DNA from 2 places in the uncultured Exiguobacterium sp. genome. Region 2 is predicted to be linked to the other one. Evidence: a T-box and tRNA genes for the amino acid it is inferred to sense, from the RefSeq annotation. Region 2 holds a T-box; the other holds one or more tRNA genes.
The links. The T-box of region 2 lies ahead of ileS (isoleucine--tRNA ligase). A T-box ahead of a tRNA ligase gene usually reads a tRNA of that ligase, here a tRNA-Ile.
Positions count from the first base shown of each region.

Region 1: it encodes a tRNA-Ile, which carries the amino acid that the T-box ahead of ileS (isoleucine--tRNA ligase) is inferred to sense. The anticodon was not compared.

Region 1 covers NZ_CAXYJR010000005.1:1,942,040-1,949,714, reverse strand. Annotated here, with positions in the region: gene ACHWTJ_RS12075 (hypothetical protein) at 1-468, opposite strand, end outside; gene ACHWTJ_RS12070 (Na/Pi cotransporter family protein) at 676-2,319, shown strand; tRNA gene ACHWTJ_RS12065 (tRNA-Met) at 2,447-2,520, shown strand; tRNA gene ACHWTJ_RS12060 (tRNA-Ile) at 2,532-2,605, shown strand; gene ACHWTJ_RS12055 (alpha-amylase) at 2,722-4,182, shown strand; gene ACHWTJ_RS12050 (superoxide dismutase) at 4,276-4,884, shown strand; gene ACHWTJ_RS12045 (penicillin-binding protein 2) at 5,018-7,090, shown strand; gene ACHWTJ_RS12040 (PstS family phosphate ABC transporter substrate-binding protein) at 7,316-7,675, shown strand, end outside.
Region 2 covers NZ_CAXYJR010000005.1:1,525,750-1,533,424, reverse strand. Annotated here, with positions in the region: gene ACHWTJ_RS09905 (methyl-accepting chemotaxis protein) at 1-965, opposite strand, end outside; gene ACHWTJ_RS09900 (DUF2188 domain-containing protein) at 1,377-1,601, shown strand; gene ACHWTJ_RS09895 (helix-turn-helix transcriptional regulator) at 1,738-1,947, shown strand; gene ACHWTJ_RS09890 (hypothetical protein) at 1,940-2,323, shown strand; gene ACHWTJ_RS09885 (GNAT family N-acetyltransferase) at 2,393-2,941, opposite strand; T-box leader at 3,026-3,271, shown strand; gene ileS (isoleucine--tRNA ligase) at 3,328-6,408, shown strand; gene ACHWTJ_RS09875 (SMI1/KNR4 family protein) at 6,419-6,904, shown strand; gene ACHWTJ_RS09870 (GNAT family N-acetyltransferase) at 6,921-7,397, shown strand; gene ACHWTJ_RS09865 (hypothetical protein) at 7,376-7,627, opposite strand.

The DNA.
Region 1 (7,675 bases), 420 kb from region 2:
AGAACGCGGCTTCGAGGAACGGGCAATCCATAAAGGCACCAACGTGTAAATCAAGTGTCCGATGATGAGCAAAGCAACTCCTATTTGATGATGACCCAATTGATAAAGCAGCATACCAAAGGGGAAGGTCCATAAATTCGTAGCTACTGTATAAGGAAACGTTTGACGATATGCCCATGGGCGAGGGAGCAACAGTCGAACGAATCCTTTTGTCAGATACGCCATGAAAAGTAGATAAAGTAATACGGCGATTGTGATGAAGGTGAAATGGAGAATGAACCAGACGACGATTGGGATGTTTTTTTGTGAAAAGAAGGAATCAATAACCGTCGTCCAAAATGAAATCCAAGCTAATCCACAAAAATAAAGGGAAACATCTGCCAAACGAAGACGCAAAAACGGACGATTTGGAATTAAGGAAGTTTGTAAGTAATTAATCAGTTGACGTAAAAATGACAAGTGAATCACTCTTTCTATTGTTTTATAACAGATTATAATTATTTAATTTTTATTGGTAATAAAGGTTTTTTGTGTGTTGATACAGATTAATAAAACCTTAACAATCGGATGTTGTAAAAACTGTTTACAAGTTCATTAGACCTTTACATAATAGGGGGGTCGAAAAAATAAACTTTACAAACACATCAATCCACATCAAATAAAGGAGCTGGCAAGATGAACTATGATTTGCAGGAAATGATTTTCACCTTCATCGGTGGACTTGGGATTTTCCTTTTCGGTATTAAGTATATGGGAGATGGTCTCCAAAAAACAGCGGGAGACCGATTACGTTATATCCTCGATAAGTATACGACGAATCCACTATTAGGTATCTTAGCAGGTATCGTAGTCACGATACTGATTCAGTCGTCCTCCGGTACGACCGTTATCGTCGTTGGACTCGTTAGTGCGGGTCTGATGAATTTACGACAAGCGATCGGTGTCGTCATGGGAGCGAACATCGGTACGACGATCACTGCCTTCATCATTGGCTTCAATGTTAAAGAAGCGGCACTTCCCGCCATCGCTATTGGTGCGTTCTTGATCTTCTTCTTCAATAAAGAACGTGTTCAGTATATCGGACAGATTTTCTTTGGTTTCGGTGCATTGTTCTACGGTCTCACATTGATGGGGGACGGGATGGCTCCACTTGAATCAAGTGCCTGGTTCCGTGAGTTGACTGTCTCGATGTCAGATAATCCATTACTTGGTGTCTTTGTCGGAACAATCTTTACTGTACTCGTTCAGTCGTCATCTGCGACGATTGGTATCTTACAAGAGTTGTATGCTGGTGGCATGATCGATATCAAAGCGGCACTACCAGTCTTGTTCGGGGATAACATTGGAACGACGATTACGGCAGTACTTGCAGCACTTGGTGCGTCGATCGCAGCTAAACGGACAGCCACCGCACATGTCATCTTCAATATCATCGGAACAATTTTGTTCTTGATCGCATTACCAGTGTTCTCTAGCTTCATTGCGTGGATCACAGGTGCGCTTGGTTTAGAACCAAAAATGCAAATCGCCTTTGCACACGGAACGTTCAACGTCGTCAACACATTGATTCAATGTTGGTTCATCGCACAAATCGCATGGCTTGTTCAAAAAATCGTACCGGGTACGGATACGACGATCGATTCAAAACCACGTCATCTCGATCAGAACATCTTAAACCAGTCTTCTGCGCTTGCATTAAACCAAGCGAAACTTGAAGTCTTACGTATGGGTGAATTCTCAAAAGACGCACTTGCGAAAGCAAATCGTTACACGCAATCGCATGATAAGAAGGATGTATCGGAATCAGCGCAGATTGAATACGCGATCAACCACTTAAATACAGAAGTCACGAGTTATCTTGTCAAAGTAGCTGCGCATGATTTATCAGAGCGTGAATCAAATGATCATTCGCTACTGATGCATGCTGTCAATGACTTCGAGCGGATCGGTGATCATGTCGAGAATATCGTCGAATTGGTCGATTTCCAGATCGTCAACCGGATTCAGTTCACATCGTCAGCAAAACAAGAGCTAGATGACATGTATGCTTTGACACAAGAAATCGTCGACTGTGCCGTTCGCGCCGTCGAAGAGAATGATGTCACACGGGCTCGCAAAGTTCTTGAACTCGAGGGCAAACTCGATGCACTAGAACGTTCATTCCGTAAGCATCATGTCCTTCGCGTGAATGCTGGCGAATGTACGGGACAAGCAGGGATGATCTTCGTCGATTTACTATCAAACCTTGAACGAATTGGCGATCACGCTGTCAACATCACGGATCTCGTGCTTGAACAGCGGACCGCAGTAACGAACTAAACAAAATACGATTCATCTATGACAGCTGATTTCAAAAAATGAAATCAGCTGTTTATTTTTTTGAAATAGCATATTGACAAGTTCCGCCACATCTCGTAATCTAGTAAGAGTAAGAAACATACATCATGGCGGTGTAGCTCAGCTGGCTAGAGCGTACGGTTCATACCCGTGAGGTCGTGGGTTCGACTCCCTCCGCCGCTACTATTACTTAAGGACCCTTAGCTCAGCTGGTCAGAGCAGACGGCTCATAACCGTCCGGTCGCAGGTTCGAGCCCTGCAGGGTCCATTCAGTAGAACGCTTCTCGTTAAAAAACGAGGAGCGTTTATTTTTGTTCCCCCGGGGAATAGTAAAGATATTGTAATAATATTCATACTATAGTAACTAAGGGAGAGCGAAGAGAGATGGAACGTAACCATACGATGATGCAGTTTTTTGAGTGGCATGTAGAGAATGATGGGAAGCACTGGCAACGCTTGAAAGAGCGGGCGCCTGAATTACGTGCTGCCGGCATCACGTCCGTGTGGATTCCACCGGCGTCAAAAGGTCAATCGGATGAAGATACAGGATATGGCATCTATGACGTCTACGATTTAGGTGAATTTGATCAAAAAGGAACGGTCCGTACGAAATATGGTACGAAAGATGAACTCGTCGAAGCGATCCAGGTTGCTCGCGAAAACGATATCGCTGTCTACGCGGATGTCGTCATGAACCATAAGGCAGCGGCCGATGAACTCGAGACGATCAATGTCGTCGAAGTCCATCCTGAAGATCGTTCGAAAGAAATTTCAGAAGAGTTTGAAATCGAAGCGTGGACGAAGTTTACGTTCCCAGGACGTAACGGAAAATATTCAGATTTCATCTGGACACATGAATTTTTCAATGGAACGGATTTTGATGCCCGTGAAGAAAAAACGGGTGTCTTTAAAATTTCCGGTAAAAATAAAGATTGGAATGATCAAGTCGATGATGAATTCGGAAACTATGACTATTTGATGTTCGCGAACATCGATTATAATCACCCGGAAGTCCGCGAAGAAATGATCCGCTGGGGGCATTGGTTCCAGGAAACAATTGATTGCCAAGGTTTCCGACTCGACGCCATCAAACATATCAATTATGAATTCGTTCATGAATTCGCAAAATCGATGATTGAAAAAAGTGAAGGTGATTTCTATATGGTCGGCGAGTTCTGGAAATCAGATCTCGATGATTGTCGTCATTTCCTCGATAGCGTCGACTATACGATCGATTTGTTCGATGTTCCGCTTCATTATAAGTTTCATGAAGCTTCGAAGCAGGGACAGGACTTTGATATGACATCGTTATTTGCAGATACCCTTGTCGAATCACACCCGACGAATGCCGTCACGTTCGTCGACAATCACGATTCTCAACCAGGAGAATCACTTGAGTCGTGGGTGGATGACTGGTTTAAACAACATGCTTACGCGGCGATTTTACTTCGTAAAGACGGTTACCCATGTGTCTTCTACGGTGACTATTATGGAGTGCAAGGACCACATCCGGTAGAAGGGAAAAAAGAAATGATTGATGCTTTACTCTATGCACGGTATCACAAAGCATATGGTGAGCAGGAAGATTATCTCGATGATCCACATTGTGTCGGTTGGGTTCGTCGTGGAGTTGAGGAAATTGAGAACTCTGGCTGTGCGGTCTTATTGTCGAATGCCGATATGTGTGAAAAACGGATGTTCGTAGGCGATGAGCGTGCCGGACAAGAATGGTTCGACTATACGAATCATCAAGATCATCCTGTCGTGATCGACGAGGAAGGATTTGGTGTCTTCCCGGTACCGGGTGGTGGTGTCTCGGTTTTTGCTCCACGAGAAGTCGAGTAAATCCGAGGGTCTTGACTTGCGTCAACACAGGTTCTTTTGCTAGTCTTAAAGGGCATTGAAGTTTTCGAAAATAGCACAAAGGGGGACATGAACATGTCAAAATTTGAATTACCAGAACTCGGCTACGCTTATGATGCGCTTGAGCCACATATCGATGCTCGTACGATGGAGATTCACCACACGAAACACCACAACACGTATGTCACGAACGTGAATGCGGCGCTTGAGGGTACGGAACATGAAGGAAAGTCACTTGAAGAACTTCTTCAAAACTTGGATGCTCTCCCAGCAAACATTCAAACTGCAGTCCGTAACAACGGTGGCGGTCACTGGAATCACTCATTCTTCTGGAAACTGTTGAAGAAGAACGACGGCGCTGCTCCAACAGGCGAACTCGCAACAGCAATCGACGAAGCATTCGGATCATTTGATGCATTCAAAGATGAGTTCGCAAAAGCAGCAACAACTCGTTTCGGTTCAGGTTGGGCTTGGCTGATCGTTGACGGTGGAAAATTGGCAGTCGTTTCGACACCAAACCAAGATACACCAGTCATGGAAGGCAAAACACCAATCCTCGGTCTTGATGTATGGGAACATGCATACTACCTCAACTATCAAAACCGTCGTCCGGATTACATCAATGCGTTCTTCAACGTCGTTGATTGGGATCACGTAGCAAAGCTTTACGCTGACGCGAAGTAATGAAAAAAAGCGTATCGTTCAATTGTGAACGATACGCTTTTTTTAATGCGGAAAATGATGGGATAGGTTGTTATGGAAAGTTTCCTTCTATATAATGAAACAAGATGACTTTTGAACGATAGGGGAGTACGCCATGGCTAAACGAATCACCGTACGAGGAAGACGGCGTAATCATCTGCCGCTTCGTCTGAATTTAATGTTCTTCGTCGTTTTTTTATTGTTCGCGATTTTGATTTTCCGTCTAGGGGTCGTGCAAATCGTCAATGGTGAAAAAATTTCGCGGGAAGTTCAAAAAACAGAAATGATCGCATCCAAATATGAGGTGCCACGCGGAAAGATTTATGATCGAGATGGTCGTCTTTTGGTTGATACGATTTCTAAATATTCGATTGTCTATCGCCGCGCACAAACGACGAAAGTAGATGAACGTATTGAAATCGCGCAGCGTCTTGCGGCAATCATTGATCTACCTAAAAAAGACTGGAAAGTCACGGAACGTGACATCAAGGATTTTTGGGTGGCGACGAATACAAAAGAATCGGATCGTCGATACCAAGAGGCAGTGAAAAAGAAATATCCTTCAACAGAAGAACAAAGTAAGCTTTCGATTGCAGAGCAAGATCAGATTCGCTTAGATGCAATCACGAAAAAAGATATTGATTATGATGACAAGACGATGGAAGTCATCGCAATCAAACATAATATGGAAGTCGGTTATGCACTTGATCCACAGCTCGTCAAACTCGGTGCGTCTGCAAAAGAGATGGCGATCATTGATGAGAACTTAGAAGATCTGAAGGGTGTATCGGTCGAACCGTTCTATGAGCGATCGTATCCATATAAAGATACGCTTCGCAATATCTTTGGGAAGTACTCGAAGATTCCGGCAGAACAACAAGCGGAGTTCAAAGCAAAAGGATATAGTTTGAATGATCGTGTCGGGACATCATTCCTTGAACAACAGTATGAAGACCTTCTGCGCGGGAAACCAGCATACGATGTGTATGAGACGTTCAATGGTGAACCAGTTGGAGATCCGAAACGTGAAGAAGGTGAGTCCGGGAAAGACCTCGTTCTAACCGTTGATGCGGAATACAATAAAAAAGTAGATCAAATCATGCAACAAGCAATCAAGATGGGTCGCGGCATGGGTAGTCGTTATTTAAAAGAAGGCTATGCCGTCGTCATGAATCCAAAAACCGGTGAAATTTTAGCAATGTCAGGTCAAAAGCTCGATCCTTCGACTGGGAAATTCACGGATGTGGCGATCAACAACGTCTTGACGTCATTACAAATCGGTTCGACCATTAAGGGTGCAACAGTTGCAATGGGATTACAGGAAGGTGTCATTCGTCAAAACGAAGTCATTAACGATGCGCCGATCACGATCGGAGGTACAAAAAAAGCATCATATGTTAACATGGGACCGATTACGGATTTAACGGCGCTCGAGCGTTCGTCAAACGTCTATATGTTTAACATCGCGATGCGGATGGCGAAATATCCGAGCAACGGTATCGCGGGAGCAAGCGTAGATGCAGCGGCTGCCATCATGCAGAATTACTATAGCCAGTTCGGTCTTGGTGTGACGACAGGTATTGATTTACCGTACGAAGCAAAAGGTGTTCAAGGGACGCCAGACCGTGTCACATTACTGATGGACCGAGTCATCGGACAGTACGATGCTTTCACGCCGCTTCAAGTCGCGCAGTACATTTCAACACTTGCGAACGGTGGTTATCGTGTTCAGCCTCATTTCTTAAAAGAAGTGTTGGCGTCTAACTCGATTGAAAAGGGTACGAAAAAAGTTGATTACAGCTTTAAAACGAATTATCTGAACCGGATTGAAGTCAGTCAAGATAACATTGATCATGTCCGAGAAGGGTTGCACCGTGTTGTTAAAGGTGAGCGTGGTACAGCGAAAGTCATCGCACAAACAGGAATCGATGCTGCAGCGAAAACAGGTACTGCTCAGGTCAGCGTTTACGGTGATGACGGAATCGCCTTACGTGATGGTAGCGGGCAACCGGTTCGTTCATTGAACTCGAACCTTGTCGGCTGGGCACCATATGACAATCCAGAAATGGCGTGGGCTGTGTTCCTTCCTTATATGGAGCAAGAGACGGTCAACTCGAAAATCGGTCATGATCTTGTCAAAGCGTATTTCAACGTCAAGGATGTACCGTGGCAAACTAAGCCAAATTAACTAGAAACTAAGCGAGAGTGAGCTATCACTCTCGTTTTTTTGTTTGTATTGACCTTTTTTTCTAATGGATTTCGAATTGTAAACACTAAAAAACACGCCTTTACAATTCTTTTACGTTGGATTCATTTCGTTTTAATAGTTCGTCCGTAGTATAAGTCTTGTAAGGAAAACGGATAAAAAGTCGTAGCATCGTCAGCGACATACTTTCGAGGAGGAAAATTAATCATGTCTTGGATGAAAAAAACAGCACTCATCACAACGGTAGCATCAATCGCAGTAGTGGGGGCAGCATGTGGTAACGATAAAGGCGGATCTGCTAGTTCATCTGATTTAAAAGGGAAAATCGCAATCGACGGTTCTTCTACAGTCTTCCCGATCATGGAAGCTGTCGGTGAAGAGTATTCGACTGAGCAACCAGATGTTGATGTCACAGTCGGTGTTTCTGGTACAGGTGGCGGCTTCAAACGCTTCGTCGTTGGTGAAACGGATCTCTCGAACGCATCGCGTGAAATTAAAGAAGAAGAAGCAGCGGAAGCGAAAAAGAACAACATCGAATATACAAAACTTGCGCTCGCATATGATGGT
Region 2 (7,675 bases):
TGCGTCTGACTTTCGGTTCCGGTCGCGATTTCCGACATCGTATGAGCGATTTGTTCGGAACCGTCGAGTACTTCCGACGTACTTTGGTCGATCGATTGACTCGTCGTCGAGACGAGGGTAGCCGTCTGTTTGATGTCGACGATCATCGTCCGCAGCATCTCGTTCATATCACGAATCGAGATCGCAAGCGCATAGATTTCGTCTTTTGAAGCAATCGTCAAATCGGTCAATGTCTGTTTTGCCTGATCCAGTCGTCCCTCAGCAATCAAGGCGGCGACTTTCTGTAACGTCTCGAGCGGACGTAATTTACGACCGAGGACGATGTAGAGCAAGATAAGGGTTATCGTCAACAGTAGGAGCATCAAACCGATGAAAATCGGAGCGTTTTGTTGCAATAGATCGGTCGTCAGAGCATCGACTTCCTTCGCTGCGATATCGGTTCCAAGGATGCCGATGACGTTGCCAGTCGAATCTTTCAAGGGGACATAGACACTGATGTACTGTCCGTAGATTGGATCATCAATCACGTCCGTCGTATGTGTTTTGCCCTTTAGGACGTCTTGCATTTCGGCAACGGTTGCACCACTTGCCGGGGCATTGATTTTCGCAGCCTTATCTTTTGGTAAACCATCGATTAATAATCGAACCTTATTTTGGTCGATGCGTGCTGTGTATGTATATAAGAGTCCATTTTGCTTTCGTAACGTATCGAGTTCTGTTCGTAACGTTTCGTATTGTTCGGACGCGACAGGCGATTGTAGAAATTCGCTGTAAGTTGCCGTATCGAACGTTTTACTGATGCGCAGTGCGTCCTTTTCAGCGGTCGCTTTCAATGTTGAGACTGCCGTTTGTTTCGTATTGAAGTATAAAGCTAGACTACTAAAAACAAAAAAGGCAATCAAAATCAAACTAATCATTACTAAAAGGCGCGTTCGGATGGAATGGTTCTTGGTTGTGTTCTTCACGTTCAACTAGTCCTCTCAACTCATATTTTCTATCTGTAATTCATTTATCGGTCGGTAAAATACATATTAAACAGGACCTTTTGACGATATTTTTATGAAACTGCCTGCGGAAACATTGATTTTCTTAAAAAAGGATTTGTAGAGAATGATTCAGGGCACATAATAGTTAGAAAAAAATATAAGTTGAGGGAAGAGGGATTGAGATGGAAAGTGAAGTTGATCATCGAATCAAGGCAAGACATGTATATGAAAATGAATTACGAAGACATGCGGTCAGCACGAAAAAAGCAACCTTCCGATTGATGACATGTCTACGTTGCCAATCGAAGATACTGTTGAAACAGGGACATCAAGATAGTCATCAATGTGACGTGAACGTATCTAGCTGACACGTATGAGAGGAGGAGTTGGATGAAACGAGAGCAACATGTCACGCCACATCCTAAAGGTGGCTATCAAGTGAAAGCTGCTGGTGCGACTCGAGCAACAAAGCGATTTGCTACACAGAAAGAAGCGATTGCAGAAGGGCGTCGGATTGCGAAAAAACAGAAGACGGAGCTTGTCATTCATAACAAAGAAGGGCAGATTCGCGAAAAAGATTCCTACGGACACGATCCATTTCCACCACGAGGTTGAGCTATCATATACGACACGTTCTGAGCATCAGAACGTGTTTTTTAACGATTATCGTGTCAAATGTTTTTGACATGAGGATGGAATTTCATTACAGTAGAGATGTAAAAAGAATTTGACACGTCGTGGAGGAATGGACATGAGAAACCACATTAAGGAGCGACGTCTAGCGGCAAAATTATCGCAACAAGAACTGGCTGACCGCTGTCAGGTCAGTCGGCAGACGATCAATGCGATTGAAAACAACAAGTATGATCCGACTTTACAATTAGCGTTTAATATCGCTAAAGTCTTGCAGACACAAGTCGATCATCTGTTCATTTCAGAACAGGAGGAATGGGATGTCTAAGAAAAAAACGGGTTTATTTTTAGTGACGCTCGTGATACTTGCGAGTCTTACTATCATTAGTATGATCTTCGAAAACAATGTAACGTTCTTCTCCATCGTGCAATTGGCTATTCTGATGATCATGTTCTTCTCGTATTTTACGTGGGCACGTTCAGGAGAAGACAGTCGACCGATACCGAATGATGAACTTGGAGAAAAGATTACGATGGAGAGTGGGCTCGTTAGCTACAAAATTCTGATTGTCCTGATTTTTGGATTCATCTGTCTCGATTACTTTTTACATGAATCAGCGAATCTGTTATTGATCGTCTTGTTCGCGATCGGACTGACACTGTTGCCGATCATAGAATTTTTAAAAGCAAGATCTTATCGATAAAACGGTATAAAAGTCGTTTAGACGGATTCACCCATCTAAACGACTTTTGATATTTCACAGATTATCTTTTTAAGACGGCCAATCACTCCGCAAAATCGAGTACATATACAAATCATCGAACTGACCACGCGAGTTTTCATATTGACGCAGCAAGCCTTCGCGCTGAAAACCGAGTCGTTCAAGTAATCGTTGAGACGCGGTGTTTGCTGGTAAGACAAGTGCTTCGATACGATTTAAAGAGAGCTCCTCAAACCCATATGTGATGACTGCAAGTGCTGCTTCTTTCGCGATGCCTTGTCCCTGATAGGCAGGATTCAACTCAAAACCAATTTCTGCCCGCTGATGGCGTGCCGACTGATTCAAGAATCCGCAACTGCCGATGATGACATCGTCTTCTTGTAACGCGATCCCGAACCGGATGCCTGTGCGATCGCGACGAATCGAAGCGTACCAGTCAATCTCTTCAAGCGCGTCTGCTTCTGATTGAAAGGGGTCGAGCCCCATCTGTTTGACGACGTGTTCGTCTGATAAATAGGCGAGGACACTCATAGCATCTTCGGGTAACACTTCGCGTAAGACGAGGCGGTTCGTTTTAAGCATTGGGAAAGTATGTAACATTCAAAAAACTCCTTTTCAAGAAAATGTAAAAAGCTGTTGTGCAGTCTTTAATTCATGTGGTAAGATTCTCCACAACAAGAGCATATCATTTCGTTGACGAGAAAGAGTAATGATTGTCCCTCTGCCTTACAGAAAACCGGGATTGCTGAGAGCCGGTAGCCAGATCAATCATGAAGATCCTCTCTGAGAAGTCACGCTGAACCATTCAGTAAGCGTGACCGGATGTCCACCGTTACATGGAATGCACATGATAGTGTGCAACTAAGTGCTGTCGAGAATAAGCATTCTCGACGGAATATGGGTGGTATCGCGGTGAAGTCCGTCCCTGTCAAAGGGGGCGGACTTTTTTGTATTCTCTTAGTTATCAACAAGGGAGCGAACAAGAGATGACGTCACAAAATCAAGCAGAAACCGTACAACAACGTGAGGAGCGTGTTCGAAACAGATGGAAACAAGACCAGGTCTTTGCACGATCGATTGAACAACGCACGGAAACGGAATTCGTATTCTACGAAGGACCGCCGACTGCGAACGGCTTACCCCACGTCGGTCATGCACTCGGACGAACCGTCAAGGATACCGTCGCCCGCTATAAGACGATGCAAGGATTCCGGGTCGAACGAAAAGCCGGCTGGGATACACATGGACTACCGGTCGAACTCGGGGTCGAGAAACAACTCGGCATCTCCGGCAAACAAGCGATCGAAGACTATGGTGTTGAAGCATTCATCTCCCGCTGTAAGGAAAGTGTCTTCTCCTATGAAACACAGTGGCGTGCATTCACGGAAAAACTCGGCTACTGGGTCGACATGGATGACCCTTACGTGACGATGGAGGACGAGTATATCGAGAGCGTCTGGCATATCCTTGGGACGATCCATGACAAAGGCTGGTTGACGAAAGGACACCGCGTGTCACCTTATTGTCCGAGCTGTCAGACGTCACTCAGTTCCCATGAAGTCGCGCAAGGCTATCAGGACGTGACGGACTTATCGGCGACGGTCAAACTTCCGATCGTCGACATGGAGCAGATATTTCTGCTTGCGTGGACGACGACACCTTGGACGTTACCGGCAAACGTCGCGGTGGCGGTTCATCCGGAATTGACGTACGTCACGGTAGAGTTTGAAGGAGAGCGATTCATTGTCGCTAAAGCGTTAGTCGCTGAACTGTTCTCGGAATCCGTCGAGGTCGTATCCGAACAGCTCGGTGCGGAACTCGTCGGTTTGCGTTATGAACCACCGTTTGATTTCGTGACGCCAGAGAACGGTCATACGGTCGTCGGGGCGCCCTTTGTCCAAGCGACGAGCGGAACCGGACTTGTCCATCTTGCTCCAGCGTACGGGGAAGAGGATTACCGGGTCGTCCGGGAAAACGGTCTGTCATTCGTTAATGTCGTCGATGCTGCTGGGTGTTACACGGATGCCGTTCCACCACTCGTTGGTCGATTCGTCAAGGAGTCAGATGTTGCGATCATCCAGATGCTCGCGGAACGGGGACGCTTGTTTGCGAAAAAACGCTATACGCACAGCTATCCGCATTGTTGGCGATGTGACTCACCACTGCTCTATTACGCACAAGACAACTGGTTCATCGAGACGACGGCCGTCAAGGAACAACTCCTTGCGAACAATGCATCTGTGACGTGGTACCCCGATCACGTCAAGGAAGGGCGGTTCGGAAAGTTCCTTGAGCAACTCGTCGACTGGAACATCAGTCGCAATCGCTACTGGGGCACCCCGCTGAACGTCTGGGAGTGTGAAGCGTGTGACACGACATTCGTTCCAAAAAATAAGGCGGACTTGTTGCACCGGACGACATCGACGGAATCCGTCGAGTTGCATAAACCGTACGTTGATGCGTTATCGGTCTCGTGTCCGACGTGTCAGGGTGTGATGCACCGGACACCCGAAGTCATCGATGTCTGGTTTGATAGCGGAGCGATGCCGTTCGCGCAACAGCATTATCCGTCACGGATGCAAACGCTTAACCGGTATCCAGCCGATGTCGTCATCGAAGGCATCGATCAGACACGGGGCTGGTTCTACAGTTTGCAAGCGATCTCGACACTCTTCACGGGACAGCCTGCTTATAAGCGTGTCCTTGCACTCGGTCACGTCCTCGATGAGAACGGGCAAAAGATGTCGAAGAGTCGCGGGAATGCCCTCGATCCGGTGGCGTTGATCGAAGCATATGGTGCTGATAGCCTGCGCTGGGCGCTACTCGTCGACAGCAGTCCGTGGAGTGCGAAACGGTTTGCTGAGCGGATCGTCCAAGAAGCAAAATCAAAGCTAGTCGATACACTGGATCACGCCGTCCAGTTTTATCTGACGTATGCCGAACTGGACGGATTTGATGGCTCACGTCCGCAAAAACGGACGCGTCTTGACGAATGGTTGCTCTCGCGTGTCCATCAGACGACGCAAGACGTGACGGATGCGATGGACGATTATCAATTGACTCAAGCAGCACGGAGCCTTGCGCAACTCGTCGATGAGATCAGTAACTGGTACATCCGCCGTTCGCGGGAACGTTTCTGGCAAGCTGATTGGTCGCAAGAAAAACAAGCCGCGTACATGACGCTCCACTTCGCACTTTCGACGACGGCACGACTACTCGCTCCGTTCACGCCGTACCTTGCTGATGATGTTTATCAGCGATTAACAGGGATGAGCGTGCATGTAGCGGATTATCCGGTTGCCGATCGATCGATGCTCCGACCTGATCTGGAATACGAAATGATGCAAGTTGTCTCTGTCGTCGAGTTAGGACGACAAGTACGTAATACGCATGCCTTAAAAGTCAAACAACCGCTTGCTAGCTTAAGCGTCCAATCGAGTGAAACCTTTTCGTGGGCGGACTATACGGCAATCATTCAAGAGGAACTGAATGTAAAAGACGTCAAAATCGTTCCGACGACGCAAGCGACGACACGGTTCCGTCTGAAACTGAACTTCCGCGCAGCCGGAGCGAAATTCGCACAGCAAGCGAACGCGATCCACCAATGGCTACAACAATTGTCTGCACAGGAGACTTCCGACTTGCTCGAGACCGGAAGATTGATCTATCAGACCGCATCAGGCGATGAAGTCGAAGTGCGTCAAGCGGACGTCATCGTCGAACCAATCGTCCAGACGGGCTTTGCTGCTGCGACGAATGGTGGACTCACCGTGACGCTCGATACACGAATCACGGAAACACTGGAGCAAGAACGCTGGATGCGGGAGCTCGTCCGTTATATCCAGTCGGAACGGAAGGCACAAGCGTTATCGCGGGACGCCCGAATCGATCTCGTCTTGTCGGTCGATGCGACGTTCCAACCGATCGTCGAGACGTTTGAGCCTTTGTTATTCAAACATCTTGTCTTATCCTCCGTGCGAACTGAACCGCTACAAGGAGCAGGGGATGTTCAGCTAGGCGGACACGATGTCGGTGTCTCGTTCACACCAACGAAAGAATATTGTTAAGGAGAAGAGCATGATTGCATTAGAAGCATTAAAAGGTCGACTCGTCGACGGTTTGTTAGAGGTCCAAAAAGAAGAAGGGGAAGTAGCCCGAGAACGTTTCATTTTTAACCGAGGAGCAACGGACGAACAGCTCGCGCTGTTACCTGCGTGGACGGCAGACGACTATCAGACGTTCTTATGTCAACATAACGGGGCGAAGCTCTTTCAACACGAAACGTTATCGTACAACGATGGATTCGAACTCTTTTCAATCGAGGATTGCCTAACGTATAGCGAAATGTGGGAATGTCCCGAAAACTTCTTGGTGATCGGTGCAGGACCAGACGGGGAGTGGATCGTCTACGAGATGAATCGCCCAGCAGGAAATCGGATTTGGAGTGGGGAATTTCTTAATTTCGAGGAATGGGAGGAAGACGCGATGCCGCTTGGCTTCGAGCGATGGCTCGACTACTTGATCGTCGCGCAAGGCACGCCATTTTGGGAATGGTTCCGTTAAGAGAGGAAGAGGTTCAGTGGACATTCAATTACAGACAGCGTCTCTTGCAGACGCTGCGAGGCTTCATACGCTTCAAATCGAGGCGTTTTCAGAAACGCTTGAGCGGTATCAGGATTTTGCAACGAATCCGGCGAACGAATCGATCGATCGTGTCATTCACCGGATCACGCATCCGAGCAGTACGTTTCATCAAATCATCGTCGACGATGTCGTCGTCGGCGGGATTTGTGTCGTTGCGAAAGCAGCGAATCGCTACGCCATCAGTCCGATGTTCTTAGATCCAGCCCGTCAAGGTGAAGGAATCGCCCAACGCGCATTACAGCTCGTTGAAGCAGCGTATCCAGCTGCAACGACATGGGAACTGCGGACGATTCGCGAAGAGACACGTAACTGTTATTTCTATGAGAAGATGGGCTATCGATTGACGGGTGTCAGTCAACCGCTCAACGAACGGGCGACACTCGTTTCCTATCAAAAATCGGTTTCGGAATGAGCGGGTTTTGTCGGAAGGAAGAACCACCACAGATTCGTCAAAAGAGCGGCAAGGACGGCAAAGTTAAACAGATAAAGGCAAAAGAAGAAGACGAACTCACCGATGTCCTCAAGGTTAGCTAACGGATTATCGACCAGGTATGATTCGTGACTAACGCCGAAGAGGAACAAAGGAAAGAAGACATAGAAGTATCGTTTCCAAAAGAATGACGCACGACCTGTTTGAGACATAAGAGCACCTCCTGAAGGAATGGCACGCTTCTTCCAGTCAGAAGAAGC